Regions from separate parts of the Paenibacillus sp. VT-400 genome, predicted to be linked through region 2. Evidence: riboswitches for the same ligand, from Rfam matches in the RefSeq annotation. Region 2 holds a riboswitch; the other holds the start of a gene.
What was found. Region 2 has a riboswitch for FMN ahead of ribD (bifunctional diaminohydroxyphosphoribosylaminopyrimidine deaminase/5-amino-6-(5-phosphoribosylamino)uracil reductase RibD). Riboswitches for the same ligand answer to the same signal wherever they lie in the genome.

Region 1: another riboswitch for FMN. It lies ahead of EL84_RS23725 (DMT family transporter); the one in region 2 lies ahead of ribD (bifunctional diaminohydroxyphosphoribosylaminopyrimidine deaminase/5-amino-6-(5-phosphoribosylamino)uracil reductase RibD).

The regions. Positions count from the first base shown of each region.
Region 1 is NZ_LELF01000067.1:2,981,784-2,985,204, forward strand. It holds gene EL84_RS23715 (CGNR zinc finger domain-containing protein) at 1-384, opposite strand, end outside; gene EL84_RS23720 (DinB family protein) at 528-1,028, shown strand; FMN riboswitch at 1,113-1,266, shown strand; gene EL84_RS23725 (DMT family transporter) at 1,411-2,391, shown strand; gene EL84_RS23730 (amidase) at 2,718-3,421, shown strand, end outside.
Region 2 is NZ_LELF01000067.1:3,415,467-3,418,887, reverse strand. It holds gene EL84_RS25675 (hypothetical protein) at 107-1,414, shown strand; FMN riboswitch at 1,583-1,749, shown strand; gene ribD (bifunctional diaminohydroxyphosphoribosylaminopyrimidine deaminase/5-amino-6-(5-phosphoribosylamino)uracil reductase RibD) at 2,074-3,177, shown strand; gene ribE (riboflavin synthase) at 3,239-3,421, shown strand, end outside.

The DNA of each region.
Region 1 (3,421 bases), 430 kb from region 2:
AGTCAAAGCAAAGTCAGCAGCTACATCAGCTATAACCTGATGCCAATGCGCTTCTACAGCTACCAGTTGGAGTTTCAGTCCCTGATTAATTGTAGTCAATGTTCTTCTCACATGCCCTGCTCCCATAACGCCGTTCAACCATTGTTTTTCTACATCCGTTAATGATGCTCCAGAAGACACGCGGGCTCCAAGAGCCAACAATTCATTCCTGAAATTTCTCATCGACAACTCCTCTTCTGGAGATGCAGGGACAGCAGCGTTAAGTTGCCATCGTTCCAGAAAATCTTGCTGCCAGCTCGCCTTCCCAAGTCTGTCCTCCGATCGATCTCCCCCACGCCAGTCGTGATAATCGCTGTTTACAAAATCGGTCCATAACCTGTCCATATATACCTCCGTTTATTGTAACCATCTAATTAAACAAAGAAGGTTACAACTCATCTTTGATGTGTTATATTAAGTGTAACCTCATTAATCAGTTTTAGCTAGTTACATCACCTATCACAATTATACGCAAGGAGGAAAAGGCAATGACGAACACAACAGCACTAGATGTGTTACTTATTCAAAAGGATGATACTTGGGATCAATGTAATTGGATTGTACCTTTGTTGAAATCCTTGGAGGGTCTTACAGCAGAACAAGCAGCCTGGATTCCACCCTCAGGGGGATTAAGCATCTGGCAGTTGGTTAACCATATGTATTATTACAACCATCGCTTATTATGTCGCATGCAAGGTAAGGAGCCTACCCTTCCTGCTGTAGACTCCAATGAATACACATTTGGGAATCCGGGAGATGCAACGGATGCAGCTGGTTGGAATACACTGATGCAGGGTACAACTCGATTAGCCCAGCAGTTGCGAGATCAATTGGCTGCACTTCAAGAGTCAGATCTTGAAGCCGCATATATGGACTCCGAAGAGAAATGGGCACACGAACTAGCTCGCTGGGTACTCCATGATGCGTATCACGCAGGTCAGATCGTGCTCCTTCGCAGACAGCAAGGAAGCTGGAAAATCGTTTTCTAAAAAAAATGCTTGAACTGCTAGCGCTTACAGGAATAAGATGAACTTATTAATGTTACAGCTTGTTCAACACACTATATAATTGAATAGGATCTTCGGGGTAGGGTGCAATTCCCAACCGGCGGTGATGTTCTTCGGAACCAGCCCGCGACTCGCTATTAGTTCTTAACGAAGGACATTCAGCGACTGACTTGGTGTGAATCCAAGGCCGACGGTACAGTCCGGATGAGAGAAGATCAACACATTGACATGCCGTTCACGGGAAGGCCTCTTTCCTGACGCATGTCCTTGGATGAGCCCCCGTTTATTTGGTATATACCAAAACGGGGGCTTTTGTCGATTTTGCCAACTGAAGATTCCGTGTTCTGACGAAGGAGTCCTGAATATGGAAAAGACATCAGCAGCATCACCTGTTTACCGCAAGGAACGAAGTAATACCGGATTCTGGCTTGTAGTTCTCGGCGCCGCCTTATGGGGTGTCGACCCACTCTTCCGCATTATTTTGCTAAATACGATGACATCCACGCAGATTGTACTGGTGGAACATATCATCGTCAGTCTTATTGCCATTCCCGTACTGTGGAAATTTCGAGCTGATCTGAAAAACCTGCGTGCTCGCCACTGGATTGCCGTGATTTTTATCTCATGGGGAGGATCAGCACTCGCAACGGTATTGTTCACCATGGCACTAACACATAACGATCCGAATACTGTGCTTTTATTGCAAAAAATGCAACCACTCTTCGCTATTGTGCTGGCTAAACTGTTACTAAAAGAAACGTTGCCACGTCGCTTCGGTGGATTGTTCTTCATTGCATTAGCAGGAACGTACCTGCTTACATTTGGATTCACATTGCCATTAGGTAACTGGGACAACTGGATTCATGCTGGAAGCTTGTTATCCCTTGGGGCTGCTGCCCTATGGGGAGGTTCAACCGTTATGGGACGATTGATGCTGGGTCAGGCGCGTTACGAAACCGTCACCTCCCTGCGCTTTGTCGTTGCTCTCCCGCTCCTGATCTTTATGACGTGGAACGAAGGTGCGGCATGGACGTTTCCGTCCGGAACGGGTGAACAGACTGCTGTCATCCTCAACATTCTCGGTCAGGCATTGTTACCAGGTTTGCTCAGTCTTCTGTTGTATTACAAAGGTCTGTCGTCAACCAAAGCCTCTGTTGCAACACTCGCAGAACTTAGCTTCCCGATGGCGGGTGTGTTGGTGAACTGGATTGCTTTCCGTACACTGATTACATGGGAGCAGCTGCTTGGTTTTATCCTGATCTGGGTGGCCCTCTTCGCCATTTCCAGACAGCAGGAAAGATCATCAACTGCGGCCGATGCTGCACCAAAGCTTCGTACAGAGTAAGTGGATATATGTGAGGTTCTCATATAAACAAATAGTCGTCAAATATAAAAATAAAACCATTGCACATCAAATAAGATGAGCAGTGGTTTTTTATTTCCATGACTCGATATTACTCGATCATTTTCTCAATTAGCAAAATGATCGAGTAATCCTTTGCTTTATTTCTATATCGCAAATGCAAATACTCCCCTCTTTCCCTCCAACCTCATAACGAATATCCATATCATCGCACTACGATTCTTCTATGTTTTGTCTTTTGTCTAATCGGGTGGTACGATGACATATGGAATAAACAGATGAATTATATTCAGAGAGGAACGATCATAATGTCTTCATTCTCATATACCTCCTACGACGCCGTAGGTTTGGCTGAACTGATCCGATCCCGGGAAGTATCCCCGGTTGAAATGCTTGAAGCGGCGTTTGCACGCCTTGAAGAAGTGAATCCGCAACTTAATGCGGTTATTCGTACATATGAATCTCGTGCACGGGAGGAAGCCGGTTTGGTTCGACCTGGAGAACAACCTTTTGCCGGTGTTCCCCTGCTCCTGAAAGATATCTCGCAATCCTTGGAAGGTGAATTTCTGACTTCAGGCTCCCGTTTGTTCAGCGAGCATCGTGCATTACGCAATTCCAATTTTGTCACTCGACTCCGTGATGCAGGCTTTATCTTCATAGGACATACCAATACACCTGAATTTGGTTTGAAAAATATTACCGAGCCCCGTCTTCATGGTCCCACTCGCAATCCATGGAATATCAATCACTCCCCGGGTGGTTCAAGTGGTGGTGCCGCTGCTGCTGTAGCTTCGGGTATTGTTCCTCTTGCCGGAGCCAGTGACGGAGGAGGTTCGATTCGTATCCCGGCTTCCTTTAGCGGATTGTTTGGATTGAAGCCAACCCGCGGGCGCACACCTGTAGGACCGGGAGTTGGTCGTCAATGGCAAGGCGCATCGATTGATTTTGCCCTCTCTCGCTCGGTTCGGGACAGTGCTGCATTGCTTGATACGTTGCAAGTCATTCAGCCCGA
Region 2 (3,421 bases):
CACCTTAACTGGATCCAAACATGAAGTGCTTCTTTTATAGAAGCACTTTTTTTATTTTTTACATACTTCAAATCGATAATTAGAAAGGATGAATATAACCTTGGATATGGTTACTCAGCTAAGCTTGTTAAAACAAATTTATAGTGAGCGCACGTTGTGGGATGAAGAACTGCAGGCATCGCGCCATGTCGTTCCGGATAGTCTATCGGTAAAGGATCGAGAAGCGCTTGAGGCAGACGAGCATGAACCGAATCGATTTGTACGTCCGCAACATGATGAAACGATTACTGAGCTGAAAAAAGTTGCGAATCAATGGACGATCAATGATGCAGCGCAGGCCTTTGTATCCTCTTTGTGGTCAGCACCCATGATCTGGCGCTCGTTGCTTACGGGCAAGCTTATTGCGAGCAGTATGCCAAGTCATGAACATACGCCATATCCATCTTCGAACACTTGTAAGATCTGCGGATTAAGTGTAGATCAAGCAACCGACACAACGCTGCAATGGTATTGGCGGATGACCAATGGAACCCCGTTGGACGGAGATCCTTTTGGATATGTGTTGGCACTTCGAGAGCTGGCTGCCGCGCAGGAGCTTCCAATACCCAATGAGTACGACCGCTGGACATTCCGTGCGGTGTTAACAGTGCTGCGCGAATTACCTCCCAAAACACGTTACAGCAAGGCAGCAGTAGCGCTCAAGAAGGAACGTCTTTTGCCTACGCAGAAGGAATATGCCTACCGTGATTTGCTTGAGACGTTAGCTCTGATTGGCATATTGGATACGCCGGAACATCCTGGAATGATCACGGGATTCACCTCTTACATGCAGCGTGACGCACGCCCCAATGTGCGGGTTGAAGTGCAGGCCCCTCTGGCGTGGTGGGACTCATCAATCGGAATTAATGAGAACAACCTGAACAAGATATTTCATGAGTTTGATCTGAATAATATATCTCTTGCGGATAAGCCTGATGAGAGTCCAGCTGTAAAGGACACGATCTTAGGAGCATTGGAGAAGAAGAGAAGTGTTCGCGGAAAAGTACCAAAGGCATCTCCTGATGCAGGTACCGGGGAGGTACAGTCTGGCGATGTGTATGCTGTTCGGGTCCGGGAAGGTGTATGGGTGACTGTATACTGTCATGAAGTCAGAGACAAGCGTGTCATCGTTGAATATCTGGATGGAGTCTTTCCAGATATGCCGGGAAAAGCAGATTTGCATGGGACGTTTCGACCGAGAGCGAATGGACGCTGGAAATGCTCGGCTATTGCGATTGATTCCACAAGTTGGGTCAGAAGAGTGGCAAGAGAGTTCCCACTTCCGACTTCGCAACTGCAAGGACCTGACCGCACTCCATTCCATAATGCCAAAGAATTAAAGCATATGGCGAGCTGGTGTTTTCCTGATATGTAGAATAATACGATGGATGTGAAAATGTACCTCCAAGCAAAAACCGTACCTCCTGAGAGGAAGCGGTTTTTTGTTGTTTCTTAGCTTATTAAAAGTTAGTATGTGACAAAAAGGAACAAAAAACAATTGATTTTTTGGCATTAAAGTGCTAACATCCAAGTAATAACGAAAGCAATCCTTCAGGGCAGGGTGCAATTCCCTACCGGCGGTGATGCAGGAAGTGTAAGGACCTAAGTTCAGCACTTGATGCAAAGTCCGTGACCTGTCTGCCATTGGCAGATGGCTGATCTGGTGTAATTCCAGAACCGACAGTATAGTCTGGATGGGAGAAGGAGAGGTGCAGACCTAACAGGTTTGCATTCAGCAGGAGTATTGCTGCACAGTCACGATTTTATGATGTCTTGCACTGTGCAGGGAAGATCCGGATACGCCGGACAGTTCCATACATATGCCGCACTATAAAAGCTCTTTACCTGTAATTGATGTTCATTAAGGTATGTGTCTATTTTCACTTGCCCGAAATGAAGTTTTGGGCAAAGTGTTGGCGTGCTGTATCCATTTCACTCCTGCTGGTGACATTTGTCTCTCATCATCCCCATCGAACTGATTGTTCGACGGGGATTTTTTAATAAACAAGACTTTAAACCGCGGGGTGAACGGATTTGGAAATGATCAATGATGAATTTTATATGGCACTGGCATTGGATATGGCGGAACGAGCACAGGGACAGACGGGGATTAATCCGGTCGTTGGATGTGTAGTTGTGAAAGAAGGCCGTATTGTAGGCCTGGGGAGCCATCTGAAACGTGGAACCGGTCATGCAGAGGTGCATGCACTTAACATGGCAGGCAGTGATGCAGAGGGAAGTACGGTATACGTTACACTTGAGCCTTGTAGTCATTATGGCAAGACGCCACCTTGTAGTGAACGCCTGATTCATGAAAAGGTGAAACGTGTTGTGGTATGTTGTGAAGATCCAAATCCGCAAGTATCCGGCAGGGGTATAAGCATGCTTCGTCAACAAGGCATTGAAGTTGAAGTTGGCGTACTGCGTGAGCGAGGAAGACGTATGAATGAAAAATTCATTAAGTTTATTACAACGGGTTTACCTTTTGTGACACTGAAGACGGCTACTACTTTGGATGGCAAAATTGCTACTCGCAGCGGAGACAGCAAGTGGATCTCTAACGAGCCCGCTCGTGAGATTGTGCATGCCCTTCGTCATCGGCACCAGGGAATTATGGTTGGCGTCGACACGGTAATCGCCGATAATCCGGAACTTACTACCCGTTTGCAAGTCGAAGGCATTAGTCCAGTGCGCATTGTAGTGGATTCCAAGTTACGTCTTCCCGTAGGTGCCAAAATGGTTAAGGATGGTCTTGCTCCAACATGGGTGCTGACAACAGACGAAGCCAGTCCTGAAGCTGCTGAACGTTTGGAAGCCTACGGCGTCGAGATTATACGCTGTGGTCCTGGACCACGTGTGGATCTGTTAAGCGGACTTAGCAAGTTGGGTGAACGTGATATAGGTTCGATTTTGCTTGAAGGTGGAGGCACCTTGAATGGAGCCATGTTGGAGGCACGGTTGGTTGATCGACTGCTCATGTTTATCGCTCCGAAGATTGTAGGCGGTTATGATACACCTGGAAGCTTCCGCTTCGAGGGTGTGGAGCGTATGAATCAGGCGATTCAATTGAATCAGTTGGAGATCGAACAAGTTGGAGATAATATCAGCATTGGCGGTATTCCGGTGTGGCCTGAATAAATAAATGGATTTGAAAGTAGAAAGTTAGGTTCTTTATAACTTGAAAAAGGGAGGCGGCAGCATGTTTACCGGTTTGGTGGAAGAAGTCGGTCAGATCCGGCGTATTGGTCGGAAAGGCGAAGCGATGGTCCTGAATATCGGAGCTTCCGCCATCATGGACGATCTGAAGATTGGTGATAGTGTAGCAGTGAACGGCGTGTGCTTAACTGCGACAACGCTCGAAGGTGGAGGTTTTACCGCCGAT